DNA from 2 places in the Kitasatospora sp. NPDC092948 genome. Region 2 is predicted to be linked to the other one. Evidence: riboswitches for the same ligand, from Rfam matches in the RefSeq annotation. Region 2 holds a riboswitch; the other holds the start of a gene.

Region 1 (7,057 bases), on a different contig from region 2:
AGCAGGAACTGGCCCATCGACGCGGCCATGCCCATGGCGATGGTCACCACGTCGTTCTTGATGTACTGCATGGTGTCGTAGATCGCCATGCCGGCCGAGATCGAGCCGCCCGGGGAGTTGATGTAGAGGTAGATGTCCTTCTCGGGGTCCGCCGCGAGCAGCAGGAGCTGGGCGGTGATCTTGTTGGCGATGTCGTCGTCGACCTGCTGGCCGAGGAAGATGATGCGCTCGTTGAGCAGCCGGTTGTAGACCTGGTCGCCCAGGCCGCCGCCCACGTCGCCGCCGGCGGCGTGCGGTGCCATCGGGCCAGGCATCTGCATCTGCGGGAACGTCACTTAGCCACCTGCTCAGTCGATCTGCGTGTGTGTCGCTGTCCACCGACCCTAACGCGCAGGCCCCGCCGCTGAATCCCCCACGCAGAACTGTTCGCTGTGAGCGCAGGGTGAGCAGCCCGAACGAGAACGGGCCCGGGCACCGTGCGGTGCCCGGGCCCGTGCCCGGTCTGACTCTCCGTCGGAATCCCGGCGGTTACGAGGCTCAGGCCTCGGTGGTCTCCTCGGCGGCGGCCTCGGTGGCAGCCTCCTCGGCGGCCTCGTCGTCCTCGAACGAGACGACCTCGCCGTTGGTGTCGGTGACCTTGGCGGCCTCGACGACCAGGGCCAGCGCCTTGCCGCGGGCGACCTCGCCGACCAGCAGCTGCACCTGGCCGCCCTGGACGACCTGCTGGGCGAACTGGTCCGGGGTCATGCCGGAGCCGGCGGCGCGACGGATGAGGTGCTCGGTGAGCTCCTCCTGGTTGACGCCCAGCTCCTCGTTCTTGACGATCTGGTCCAGCACGAACTGGGTCTTGATGCCCTTCTTCGCCTGGTCCTCGGTCTCCTTGTCGTAGTCCTCGCGGGACTTGTCCTGGGAGGCGAGGTAGGTGTCGAGGGTCAGGCCCATCGGCTCCAGCTGGTGGTGCTCCAGGTTGTGCTTGCGGGTGCCGATCTCGTCCGCGAGCAGCTTCTCCGGGTACTCCATCTCGACGCGCTGCAGCAGCTCGTCGAGGACCTTCTCCTGGGCCTGGGTGGCCTGGTCGAACTCCTTCATCCGCTCAAGGCGCTTGCGGGAGTCCCCGCGCAGCTCCTCCAGGGTGTCGAACTCCGACGCCAGCTGCGCGAACTCGTCGTCCAGCTCGGGGAGTTCCTTCTCCTGGACGGTGGTCACGGTGACGGTGACCTCGGAGTCCTGGCCGGCCTGGGTGCCGCCCTTGAGGGTGGTGGTGAAGGTCTTGGCCTCACCGGCGGACAGGCCGACGACGGCCTCGTCGATGCCGTCCAGCAGGCGGCCGGAGCCGATCTCGTAGCTCACGCCGGTGGCGGTGCCGTCCTCCGGCACCTCACCGTCGACCTTGGCCTCCAGGTCGATGACCACGACGTCGCCCTCGGCGGCGGCGCGCTCGACGTCCTTCACGGAGCTGAAGCGCTCGCGCAGCTGCTGCAGCGACTTCTCGATGTCCTCGTCCGAGACCTCGACCGGGTCCACCACGACGGCGATCTCGGTGAAGTCCGGCAGGGTGACCTCGGGACGGACGTCGACCTCGGCGGTGAACTTCAGGTCACCGCCGTCGGCCAGGTTCTCGACACCGGCGATGTCGGTGATGTCCGGCTGGCCCAGCACGTCGATCTGGCCCTCGTCGACGGCCTGCGTGTAGAAGCGCGGAAGCGCGTCGTTGACGGCCTCCTCCAGCACCGCGCCCCGGCCGAAGCGCTGGTCGATGACCCGGTTCGGGATCTTGCCCTTGCGGAAGCCCGGGACGGTGACCTGCTGGTTGATCTTCTTGTACGCCGCGTCGAGGCTGGGCTTGAGCTCCTCGAAGGGCACCTCGACGGTGAGTCGAACCCGGGTCGGGTTCAGAGTCTCGACGGCGCTCTTCACGGTTAGGTCTCCTAGGGGGCTTGCGGTCAGGGCGATAGGCGGTTGGGGCTGCAATGCTGTCCGTACTACCGCCAGCGGTCCATCCTACCGGTACCACGAAAGCGACTGTGCCCGGCACCGGGTGCACGGCGGAACGGCCCCCGATATCCGGGCCCCACAACGACAACAGGGCCCCGCCCACCGGCGAGACCCTGCCGCACACGGTCGGGGTGACCGGATTCGAACCGACGGCCTTCCGCTCCCAAAGCGGACGCGCTACCAACCTGCGCCACACCCCGTGGTGCCGAGCAGAAGAGTACACGTCGGCCCGCCCCTGACCGGGGCGATATTCGCGAGCCGACGACGCGGAAGAAGTGTGCAATCCACCCGCGCGACCAGGTACCCTGATCCAGTCCTCGCCACCGCGACCGCGGTGCGGGTACGCCTTTGCGGGTGTAGCTCAATGGTAGAGCCCCAGTCTTCCAAACTGGTCACGCGAGTTCGATTCTCGTCACCCGCTCCACCACGGCCGACGGCCCCGACTGCCCATGCAGTCGGGGCCGTTGCCGTTTCTGCCTGCGGGCCGCACCCGGCTTCGGTCCTCGGTCCGCAGATCGCCGGGCATCCCGAGATCCGCCCGCGCACTGGCGTGGAGCACGCCCAGCGCGGCGATCAGCCCGCGCGCCGCGCGCTCCCGTTCCTCCCCCGGCCCGTACACCCGCCGGGTCGCCATCGCCCGGCGGCGCTTGGAGCGCTCGGCCGCCGAGGCGGCAAGGTGCGAGGCGAGAGCGCCGGTCAGGACGCCGGCCGAGGTGACGACCCGACTGATCACCGCGCGACGCCAACAGCGGGACTCCGCTCGCAAAATGGCGCCCGGGCAGCCCGAAGGCCCCGCGCAGCGGAGTGCGCGGGGCCTTCGGAGGGGTGAGGCGTGGGTCAGACGTTGACGCCGTGGGCCGCCAGGTAGGCGATCGGGTCGATGTCGGAGCCGTAGTCCGGGGTGGTGCGGATCTCGAAGTGCAGGTGCGGGCCGGTGACGTTGCCGGTGGCGCCGGACAGGCCGATCTGCTGACCCGCCGTCACGGACTGGCCGGCCGAGACGGAGATCGAGGACAGGTGGGCGTACTGGGCGTACTTGCCGTCGGCCAGCTTGATGACGACCTGGTTGCCGTAGGCGCCGCCGTTGCCGGCGGAGACCACGGTGCCGGCGGCGATGGCCTTGAGGCTGGTGCCGGTGGCGACCGGGAAGTCGATGCCGGTGTGGTAGCCGCTGGACCAGCTGGAGCCGACCACCTTGTAACCGGTGGTGACCTTGCCCGGCGCGGGGGCGACGTAGGCGGCGGACGAGCTGCTGGACGCGGCGGCCGGCACGACCGGCACGTCGACGACGGCCGGGGTGGACGCCTTCGGGGCCGGCTGCTGGGTCTTGGCGGCGTCGGCGGTGGCCGACTTCGCGGTGGTGTCGGCCTTCGGCGCGGCAGCGGCCTTCGGGGCGGCGGCCGTCTTCGGGGCGACGGCGACGGCGGCGGCGTCCGTGGAGGTGGACTTGGCGGCCGGGGCCTTCGCGGGGGCGGCGGGCTGGCCGTTGATCGCCAGCTGCTGGCCCGGGAAGATCAGGTCGGGGTTGCCGCCGACCACGGAGCGGTTGTCCTGGTACAGCTTCTGCCAGCCGCCGTCCACGTGCTGCGCGGCGGCGATCTTGGACAGGGTGTCGCCGGAGACGACTCGGTAGCTGTGCGACTCGGCGGTCGGGGCGGCGTCCGCCGAGACCTTGACCGCGGGGCGGTCGGCGCCCTGGTCGGTGGCGGTGTGCGCGGAGGCGGCGGTGACGGGGAGGCCGATCGCGGCGCCGGCCACACCGGTGGCGATGGCGATGCGGGCGATGGTGGCCAGGCTCGGCTTGCGGTGCTTGCCCTGAGCGGACATGAAGCATTCCTCTCCGACGCCTGCGAGGTGAGCTGTCGGGTTCGGGCGAGAGTTGCCCGGCCGCAGAACTGCGGCTTCACCCCTAGCCGTTCCCGGATGTTCCCGGGCCCGGCGACTTACCTGTGGGTCCCCCGCTCCTGCCGTGGCGTGGTATCTGGTCGGCACCGGACGACGGCAGGACTAGGCGTTCCGTCCGGTGGCCCGCCCGGTCGCTGGCCGGGCTGCGGAGGAAGCAAATCCCACGGCCCGTGAGGCTGGCAAACGCCGATCGGCCCCGTTCCCAAGATCGGGAAGGGGCTGACGATCCACCAGGTCACGCTGTGCCGACACACCCGCTGCGGTGCGCGTACGGGATCATGACAGTGCGCACACGAACCCCGCACGGTGGGCGACTTCGACCACCGTGCGCGCCCGATCGCCGACTCGGCGTGACGCCACGGGTGAGCCTGGTCACCCGCCGGCAGGCCGAAGGGACGGCGCGGGGGTGCCTCCCGCCCGTCGTGACGTGCCGCGGTCGAGCCGACGCGGCGTCAACCCGCGATGGACGCGATGGCCTTGGACACCGAGGTGAGGAACTGCTGGATCGGACCGGCCATGGTCGACTGGCTGAGCATGAAGCCGAACAGGGCGGCAACGATGGCGTGCCCGGTCTTCAGCTGCTTGTTGCGAATGAAGATCGCGCAGATGATGCCGAACAGGACAAGCGCGGAGACGGAGAAGGCCACCGGGACTCACTTCCTCGATTCATGGCGGGGTTCGGGTGGGAGTCGGCGATGGCTCCCAGGCGGAAACCGGCCCCTGCCCCCCGTGTCCCCACCACTCCATCCGGACTCAGTGTGGTCGCTCGTGCGGAGGGCGTAAAGAACTTGCCCGGCCACCGGGCGCCCGAACCCGCCTGGTAGGACTGATTTTCGCCGACCGCGACGATAGCGGACAGGTTCTGACGGCCCGTCGGCGGGCGGCGGTTCGCGCCGGTCGGCGCGGCAAACCGGCAGGCAGATCGGCTGTCGCCGCCGAACCTGGACGGTGCACCGGAATTGGCCGAAGATCAACGCCCGGGTTTGACACTCCGTGGACACTCCACGCTCACCGTGCCTGCACCGCGGGCGAGTTCAGCGACGCCAGATCAGCAGCACCGCGCGGTCGTCGTTGACGTGCTTGGCGACGGTGTCGATCAGCCGCACCGCGGCGCCGGACCGGCCCGCCACGGGGGCGGCGGCGACCAGCCGGTCGGCCTCGCCCATCAGCCGGTCCATGCCCTCGGCGAGGTCGCGGCCGGGGATCTCCACCATGCCGTCGGTGCACAGCATCAGGACGTCGCCGGGGCCGAGGACGCCGCGCACCCCTTCGAACTTGGCCTCGTCGTAGACGCCGAGCAGCGGGCCCTCGGCCTCCTTGACCTCCCAGTACCCGGCCCCGGCCAGGCGGTGCATGCCGGGCAGGTGGCCGGCGGAGAGCAGCTCGTACTCCCCGGTGTCCAGGTCGACCACCAGGTGGACGGCGGTGGCGAAGCCCTCCGCCCAGTCCTGGCGCAGCAGGTAGCCGTTGGCGGCGGGCAGGAAGTCGTGGGCGGGCAGCGAGCCGAGCAGTCCGCCGAACGCGCCGGACAGCAGCAGGGCGCGGCTGCCGGCGTCCATGCCCTTGCCGGAGACGTCGGCGAGGACGACTTCGAGCATCCGCCCGCCGGGGCCGGTGCGGGCGGCGGCCATGAAGTCGCCGGAGAAGGACTGTCCGCCGGCCGGGCGCAGCGCGGTGTCGGTGTGCCAGCCGTCGGGCAGGTGCGGGATGCGGCCCTGCACCCGGATCCGCTCGCGCAGGTCGAACAGCATGGTGGAGCCGCCCCGCCAGGGCACGCCGATCCGGCGGCGGAACTGGGCGACCAGCAGTCCGGCGACGCCGACCGCGCCGACCACCAGGGCGGCACCCGGGGTCACGCCGTGGGCGTAGGCCTCGGGCTGCGCGCTGGCGACGCGCTCCCCGGTGTGCACCAGGGACTCGGTGATCAGGCCGCCGGCCGCGACGGCGTACAGCAGCACCAGGGTGCCGGGGCGCAGCAGCAGCGCGCCGGCCAGCACCGGCAGCACCAGGGCGGTGGGCGGGGCCCAGTCGGGGACCACGATGTTCAGCAGGGCCAGCAGCGGCACGGTCAGGGCGAGGGCGGCGAACGCCCACCAGTCGGCGCCGTCGCCGCGGAAGTAGTCGACGCCGGTTCGGCGCAGCCTGCGCCGGGCCCGGTACAGCGCAGCGCGCAGCCGGGCCGTCACGGGCTCGCGGGACGGTCCGCCGTCCCGGCCCGTCGCTCCGCTGCGCGCGCTGTCGGCCATGGGGACCGACCTTATCCACCGGCGGTGCGCGCGTCGACGGCCCGGGTGGCACCGAGTGCAACGGGGGCGGCACGCTCCGGTGGGTTTCGGCCGTGCGCGCCGGGACGGCGGGCACCGGAGACCGGTGACGACATGCGCGTGACAAATCACTCGCACGGTTCCGTTTCCGGTGGTAGGCAGGCGTCATGACGATTCGACACCCCGATCTGACCGTACGGCCGCTGCGCGCCGAGGAGTGGGAGACCTGGTACAGCACCCTGGACGTGGCCTTCGGCGGCGGCGGGGAGGCGCCCGCGGAGCACGCGCTGTGGCACGAGCTGACGGAGGTCGAGCGTTCGCTGGCGATCTGCGAGGGCGAGCGGATCGTCGGCGGCGGCTCGGCGTTCAGCTTCCGGCTGGTGGTGCCGGGCGGCGCGGTGGTCCCGGCGGCGGGCGTGACGATGGTCGGCGTGCTGCCCACCCATCGGCGCCGGGGCGCGCTGACCGGCATGATGCGCCGCCAGCTGGCGGAGGTGCGGGCGGCCGGGGAGTCGCTGGCGGTGCTGACGGCGTCCGAGCCGGCGATCTACGGCCGGTTCGGCTACGGGCAGGGCACCCGCAAGGTGGCGGTGTCGATGATCCGCGGCCGGGTGAAGGTGCACACCCCGGAGCGCCGCGGCGACCTGGTGCTGCGGCTGGCCGATCCGGTGGCCGAACTGGCGCGCTGCGAGGAGCTGTTCGCCCGCCTCGCCACCGGCCGTCCGGGCATGCTGCTGCGGCAGCCGAAGTGGGAGAAGCTCCCGGTGCTGGACGCGCCGGAGTCCCGCGGCGGCTTCTCCCCGCTCCAGTCGGTGCTGGCGGAGGACCCGGAGACCGGCGAGCTGCTCGGCTACGCCCGGTACGCGGTGAAGGACGACTGGAACGACCGCGGC
Region 2 (7,057 bases):
CCGTGGTCACGGTGCCGGCCAGGCCGACCAGGGTGGCGCCCCCGGTCAGCGGGACGCTCCGCTCGACGGCGTCCAGCGCGGCCCGGATGTCGACCCGGGCGGCGGCGATCTGCTCCTCGGTGGGCTGCCCGCTCGCGAAGTGACGCTCCGTCATCCGCACGCAGCCGATGTCCATCGAGTGCGCCGCCCGGACGTCCTGCTCGCCGAGCACGAACTCGGTGGAGCCGCCGCCCAGGTCGAACACCAGGTAGGGCGGGCGGTGCGGGCCGCCGAGCAGCTCGCGGGTGGCGCCGGTGAAGGACAGCCGGGCCTCCTCGTCGCCGCTGACCACGCTCGGGGTGATGCCGAGGATCTCCTTGACGCCGGCGGTGAACTCGGCGGCGTTCTCGGCGTCCCGGGAAGCCGAGGTGGCGACCATCCGGATCCGCTCCGGGCCGACGCCGTGCGCGGCGATGATCTCCGCGTACTCGCGGCAGGCCGCGAAGGTGCGGGCCAGCGCCTCGGGGTGCAGCCGGCCGGTGCGGTCCACGCCCTGGCCGAGCCGGACGATCAGCATCCGCCGGTCCAGGTCGACGATCTCGCCGGTCTCCGGGTCCAGGTCGGCGATCAGCAGGCGGATCGAGTTGGTGCCGCAGTCGATCGCGGCGACCCGGGTCGTGCTCACGATTCCTCGCTCTCCACTGCCTTCTTGGCCGCGCGCTCGGCGGTCAGCGCCTCCTTGGCCGCGATCACCGCGGCGTGGTCCTCGGCCTTGGCCCGGTTGCGGGCGACCCGGTCACCGGCCGCCTCGACCTCCTCGGGGCTGACGCAGGGGCCCTTGGCCCACCAGTCCTCCAGCATCCCGATCGCCTCGTCGCCGAGCGGGTTGACGCCCTCGCCGGCCGCCAGCGAGTGGCCGACCAGCACGTGCAGGCACTTGACCCGGTCGGGCATGCCGCCGGCGCTGGGGAAGCCCTCCAGCACCTCGATGGCGTCCCGGCGGGCGATGTAGTCCTCGTGCGCGGCCCGGTACGCGGCGGCGAGCTCCGGGTCCTCGGCGAGGCGGGCGGACTGCTCCTTCATCACGCCGTCCGCCTCCAGGGTGCCGATCAGCGAGGCGGCCTTGGGGCAGGTCAGGTAGTAGAGCGTCGGGAACGGCGTGCCGTCGGGCAGCCGGGGCGCGGTCTCCACCACGTCCGGGTTGCCGCACGGGCAGCGGTGGGCGACGGCGCGCAGCCCGCGCGGCACCCGGCCGAGCTGGGCGGCGATGGCCGCGACGTCGTGGTCGGAGACAGGAGGGTTCTGGTTGCTCATCAGCAGTCTGTTCGTCAGGTGGGGGCGGGTGGAGGGCGGGGATCAGGGGGCGGCGGGCGGTGCGGCGAGTGCGGTGTCGGCGGCGTCCACCGAGTCCCAGAAGGCGGAGTACCAGGGGCGGGCGGCCTTGGGGTGTCCGGTGGCGTCCGACCCGGACTGCTTCTCTCCCGGCGCGGGCGGCGGGGCGACCGAGACGAACGGGGTCTCGCCCGGCAGCGCGTAGTGCAGCCGTTCCCGGGCCTGGGCCTTTATGTACTCCGGGTCCTGCCAGCGGGCCCTGGCCCGGCGCAGCTCGTCGACCTGCTGGCGGGCGTGGTCGGCCTTGGCGCGCTGGTCGGCGATCTCACCGCGCTGCGCGATGTACTGCCGGGCCGGGTAGGCGAGTATCGCCACCAGTGAGCACAGCACGAGCACCAGCACGGTGGCCCGGCTGGTGAAGCGCGGGCGCGCCGCCAGTCCGGGGATCCTCCACTTGGCCATCTGGTCGCCCCTCCTGCGCATGCCGGTGCCCCGGCCCACCCTACGCGGTGGAGGCCGGGGCACCGGTCACAACAGGCGGCAGTACTCGTCAGCCGTTGCCGTGCCTACTTGTCCGCAGAGCGGAACCGGGGGAACGCGCCGCGGCCGGCGTACTCCGCGGCGTCGTCGAGGATCTCCTCGATGCGCAGCAGCTGGTTGTACTTGGCGACGCGCTCGGAGCGGGCCGGGGCGCCGGTCTTGATCTGGCCGCAGTTGGTGGCGACGGCGAGGTCGGCGATGGTGACGTCCTCGGTCTCGCCGGAGCGGTGCGACATCATGCAGCGGTAGCCGTTGCGCTGGGCCAGCTCGACGGCGTCCAGGGTCTCGGTCAGCGAGCCGATCTGGTTGACCTTCACCAGCAGCGCGTTGGCGGTGCCGGTCTCGATGCCCTTGCGCAGGCGCTCCGGGTTGGTGACGAACAGGTCGTCGCCGACCAGCTGGACCTTGTCGCCCAGCTTGTCGGTGATGGCCTTCCAGCCGTCCCAGTCGGACTCGTCCAGCGGGTCCTCGATGGAGACCAGCGGGTAGTCGGCGACCAGCTCGGCGTAGTACGCGATCAGGTCGGCGGCGGAGAGCGCCTTGCCCTCGAACTGGTAGGCGCCGTCCTTGTAGAACTCGGACGCGGCGACGTCCAGGGCGAGCGCGACGTCCTTGCCCGGGGTGTAGCCGGCCTTCTTGATGGCCTCGGTGATGAGGTCCAGGGCCTCGCGGTTGGAGTCCAGGTTCGGGGCGAAGCCGCCCTCGTCGCCCAGGCCGGTGGAGAGCCCGCGCTCCTTCAGCACGCCCTTGAGGGTGTGGTAGACCTCGACGCCCCAGCGGACGGCCTCGGAGAAGGACTCCGCGCCGATCGGGGCGATCATGAACTCCTGGATGTCGACGTTGGAGTCCGCGTGCGAGCCGCCGTTGAGGATGTTCATCATCGGGACCGGCAGCACGTGGGCGTTCGGGCCGCCCAGGTAGCGGAACAGCGGCAGGTCGCTGGCCTCGGAGGCGGCGTGCGCGACGGCGAGCGAGACGCCCAGGATGGCGTTGGCGCCGAGCGAGGACTTGTCCGGGGTGGCGTCCAGGTCGAGCATGGCCTGGTCGATCAGGCGCTGCTCGGTGGCGTCGTAGCCGACCAGCTCCGGGCCGATCTGCTCGATGACGGCGAGGACGGCCTTCTCGACGCCCTTGCCGAAGTAGCGGTTCTTGTCGCCGTCGCGGAGCTCCAGCGCCTCGAAGGCACCGGTGGAGGCACCCGACGGGACAGCCGCACGACCGGTGCTGCCGTCGTCGAGACCGACCTCGACCTCGACCGTGGGGTTGCCGCGGGAGTCGAGGATCTCACGGGCTACGACGACATCAATGGACGGCACGAGGCATCTCCTAGCGGAAGCGGATGTGTGGTCGTTACGCCCAGAGCCTAGCCGCAGACATGCCCACGGCCACGCCGGGCCGGGCCCCGTCTCACCGTGTGGCCCGGCTACTCACTGGTAGTTCACCTGTTTGCCCGCCGACGGGCCGTTCCGGGCGGCGCGAACTGCGCGGCGCGCGCCCGGAACGGACGGATCGTCAGCCCTGCCGGGCCCGGACGGCGGGCGTCAGATCGCCAGCTCCTGGCCGGGGACGATCAGGTCGGGGTCGGCGCCGATCACGCCCTGGTTCGCGCGGAACAGCTGCTCCCAGCCGCCGGACAGGTTCCGGGCGGCGGCGATCCCGGACAGCGTGTCGCCCTGCTGCACGGTGTACTTCCCGCCGACGGCCTGCTGCGTGGTGGCCGGCTTCGGGGTCTTGTAGCCCTGCTGCGGCTGCTGGGCCTTCGGGGCCTGCTGCTGAGCCTTCGGCGTCTTGGCCGCCTTGGTCGACTGCTGCTGCGGCGCGGTGGAGCGCTGCTGCGAGCGGGAGGCGGTGTCCTGGGAGGAGCTGCTGCCGCCCTTGGTCAGACCGGCCTTGGCCGAGCAGACCGGCCAGGCGCCGGGGCCCTGGGAGGCGAGCACCCGCTCGGCCACCGCGATCTGTTCGGCGCGGCTGGCCCGGTCGGCGCGGGACGCGTAGTCGCCGCCGCCGTAGGCGCGCCAGGTGGAGGAGGAGAACTGGAGGCCGCCGAAGTACCCGTTGTCGGTGTTGATGGCCCAGTTGCCGCCGCTCTCGCACTGGGCCACCCGGTCCCAGACGTCGGCGGAGGCCGCGTGCGCCCCGGTGGCGGACAGCAGCGGCAGGGCCAGGCCCACGGACGCCACGCCGGCGGCGGCGACGACCTTCTCGGCCTTGGTGCTACGGCGGTGGCGGCCAGTACCGGTGAACAGCATGGAACTTCCTCTCCGCACGCCTGCGAGGTGAGCTGTCGGGTTCGGACCGGGAGGCTGGCCCGGCCGCCGGGGAGGCGGGACGCGACTGCGTCCGCTCCCGGGCGGCTTCACCCCAAGCCGTCGGAACTGCTACGGCGTTCACACCTGGTTCCCCCGCTCCTGTCCGAGTTCCTGGTCGGTGTCCCGAGGGCGCGGCGGACAGGACTCGGCGTGCCGCGTTCGGGGCCCACAGCTGCGGGCAAATCGGAGAGTAAGCAGAGCTGACGAGCAATCACAAGCTCATATCACCGGTATCACGTCGAAATTACTGACCTTCACTTCTCGTACACAAACCGTCCATGTATGTCCGAATTTGCCCGGCCCGGGGGCGCACCACGCGCCCCTGCCAAGGCAGTTGACGCTTCCGTGCAGGAGCGGGGCGGCAGCGGTCGAAACCGGGTCAGCGGGGCGTGAAGGAGACCGGGAGCTCGCGCAGCCCGCGCATGATCAGCCCGCCCCGCCAACGGAGTTCGGCCGGGTCGGCGGCAAGTCGGAGATCCGGCAGCCTGGTGAGCAGTGTGCCGATCGCGCGCTGCCCTTCGAGCCGGGCGAGCGGCGCACCGATGCAGTAGTGGATGCCATGTCCGAAACCGAGGTGCGGATTGTCCGCGCGGGCCAGGTCCAGGGTGTTCTCGTCGGAGAACCGGGCCGGGTCGCGGTCCGCCGCCGCCAGCACCACCAGCACCGGATCGCCCACCGGGATGTCCACCCCGCCGATGCTCAGCGGCCGGGTGGCGAACCGCCAGGTCGCCAGCTCCACCGGGCCGTCGTAGCGCAGCAGTTCCTCGATGCCGGTCTCCAGCAGCCCGGACTCGCCGCGGGCCAGCGAGTCCTGGAGCAGGGTGCGCTGGTCCGGGTTGCGCAGCAGGGCGTAGACCCCGTTGCCGATCAGGTTGATGGTGGTCTCGAAGCCGGCGAACAGCAGGATGAAGGCCATCGCCGCGGCCTCGTTCTCGCTCAGGTGCTCGCCGTGGTCACTGGCCCGGATCAGGCCGGAGATCAGGTCGTCGCCGAGGTCGGCCCGCTTGCGGTGGATCAGGTCGGCGAGGTACCCGCGGATCTGCTTGACGGCCCGCCCCACTCCCCCGCGCTTGCCGCCGGTGTGGCGGATCATCATGCCGGCCCAGTCCCGCAGGTCGTCCTGGTCCTCGGGCGGGACGCCCAGCAGGTCGCAGATCGCGTAGATCGGCAGCGGGAAGGCGAACTCGTGGATCAGGTCGGCCTCGCCGCGGGCCGCGAAGGAGTCGATCAGGCGGTCGGTGAGCTGCTGCACCCGCGGTTCGAACTCGGCGACCCGGCGCGGCGTGAACGCCTTCGACACCAGGCGGCGCAGCCGGGTGTGGTCCGGCGGGTCGATGTTCAGCAGGTGGGTCATCAGGTCGGCCTGCCGCTCGCCCGGGATGCCCACCCGGCCGGTGCGGTGTGCCTGTTCGCTGTGGTGGGCAGGGTTCTTGGAGAGCCGGGAGTCGGCCAGCGCCTGCCGGGCGTCCGCGTACCGGGTGACCAGCCAGGCCTCCACGCCGCTGGGCAGCGTGGTGCGGTGCACCGGGGAGTGCTCCCGCAGCCAGGCGTACGCCGGGTACGGGTCGGCCGCGAACTCCCAGGTGAAGAGTTGCGGGTGGGCGGCGTGGGGCTGATCTGGCATGTCTTGACCGTATCTGGAACCGCCGTCGCGTGAGTCTGGTCACCTGGCGGGTAATTGCTGTTGCGGAGTATCGGGGCGAGCCTACGATCCTCCGCATGAACCACAGTGGGCGGCGTGCGGACCGTCCGCGGTTCGCTCTGAGAGGGGAGCAGACCATGCGAGTAGCCGGTGCAGTGGTGGTCATCGCGGTGCTCGACGGAGGCGAGGGGGCCGACCTGGCCCGCCGGTTCTCCGCCGCCGGAGCCGCCGGCCTGCTCATCGCCGACCTCCGGCCCGGTGTCGCCGAGGACCTGGCGGCCGAACTCGACCGCCCCGGCTGCCCGGTGGTCGGGGTGTCCGGTGACATCCACCACCCTGCCGACATCGCGGCGCTGGTCGACACCGCCGCCAAGCACCTCGGTCCGATCGACCTGTTCGCCGTGGCCGGCCCGGACGGCGAGCGGATCGTCCAGCTCGACGAGCTGACGGGCCACCTCGACCCGCTGGCCGAGGTGCTGGCGCTGGTCGGCGAGGCGATCGGCGAGGTCGTCCCGGCCCGGCGCCGCCCCGTCACGGACGTCCCGCTGGCGAGCTGAGGCCCGGTCAGTCCGTTCCGGGCAGGCCCTCCGCGGCCCGCACCGACCGGCGGTAGCGCCGGGCCGCCGCCCGCAGCGCCGCGTCCACGTCCACACCCTGGTCGTAGCCGCGCTGGGCGACCGCCAGCAGCAGGTCGCCGGCCGACTCGGCGGTGAGCTCGGCGGGCAGTTCGTACGGCGCGTCCGGCACGCCGGTGAACTTCGCCCGGCGCACCCGGGAGACCAGCTTCGCCGCGTAGGCCAGTGCGGGCAGGCCCGCCGGCACGCCGTCCAGCACCGATTCGCGCTGCTTCTCGGCGGCCTTCAGCTGCTCCCAGTTGGCCTCCGTCTCGGCGGAGTCCCGGACGTCGACGTCGCCGAACACGTGCGGGTGGCGGTACATCAGCTTCTCGACGATGTCGCCCGCCACGTCGTCGATGGAGAACGGGTCCTCGCCGTGCTCCTCGGCGATCCGGGAGTGGAAGAACACCTGGAGCAGCACGTCGCCGAGCTCCTCGCGGAGGGTCGGCCGGTCGTCCTCCTCGATCGCCTCGACCAGTTCGAACGCCTCTTCGACCAGGTACTTCACCAGGCTCCGGTGGGTCTGCTCGGCGTCCCACGGGCAGCCGCCGGGCGAGCGCAGGCGGTCCATCACCGAGACCAGGTCGAGCAGCCGGGCGCCCGGCAGGTCGTACGAGCCCGGCAGCACCTCGATCTCC

The links. Region 2 has a riboswitch for cyclic di-AMP ahead of ACIQF6_RS11020 (transglycosylase family protein). Riboswitches for the same ligand answer to the same signal wherever they lie in the genome.
Region 1: linked by a shared signal. The riboswitch ahead of ACIQF6_RS13785 (peptidoglycan DD-metalloendopeptidase family protein) and the one ahead of ACIQF6_RS11020 (transglycosylase family protein) in region 2 are both predicted to bind cyclic di-AMP.

What each region holds. Positions count from the first base shown of each region.
Region 1 is NZ_JBIVPU010000004.1:46,652-53,708, reverse strand. It holds gene ACIQF6_RS13810 (ATP-dependent Clp protease proteolytic subunit) at 1-314, opposite strand, end outside; gene tig (trigger factor) at 538-1,917, opposite strand; tRNA gene ACIQF6_RS13800 (tRNA-Pro) at 2,122-2,195, opposite strand; tRNA gene ACIQF6_RS13795 (tRNA-Gly) at 2,346-2,419, shown strand; gene ACIQF6_RS13790 (hypothetical protein) at 2,408-2,728, opposite strand; gene ACIQF6_RS13785 (peptidoglycan DD-metalloendopeptidase family protein) at 2,833-3,822, opposite strand; cyclic di-AMP (ydaO/yuaA leader) riboswitch at 3,825-3,980, opposite strand; gene ACIQF6_RS13780 (hypothetical protein) at 4,353-4,547, opposite strand; gene ACIQF6_RS13775 (PP2C family protein-serine/threonine phosphatase) at 4,935-6,146, opposite strand; gene ACIQF6_RS13770 (GNAT family N-acetyltransferase) at 6,332-7,057, shown strand, end outside.
Region 2 is NZ_JBIVPU010000003.1:330,155-337,211, reverse strand. It holds gene ACIQF6_RS11040 (exopolyphosphatase) at 1-664, opposite strand, end outside; partial or broken gene ACIQF6_RS11035 (DUF501 domain-containing protein) at 799-1,293, opposite strand; gene ACIQF6_RS11030 (septum formation initiator family protein) at 1,336-1,773, opposite strand; gene eno (phosphopyruvate hydratase) at 1,878-3,167, opposite strand; gene ACIQF6_RS11020 (transglycosylase family protein) at 3,393-4,100, opposite strand; cyclic di-AMP (ydaO/yuaA leader) riboswitch at 4,104-4,287, opposite strand; gene ACIQF6_RS11015 (cytochrome P450) at 4,540-5,784, opposite strand; gene ACIQF6_RS11010 (SDR family NAD(P)-dependent oxidoreductase) at 5,940-6,359, shown strand; gene ACIQF6_RS11005 (MazG family protein) at 6,367-7,057, opposite strand, start outside.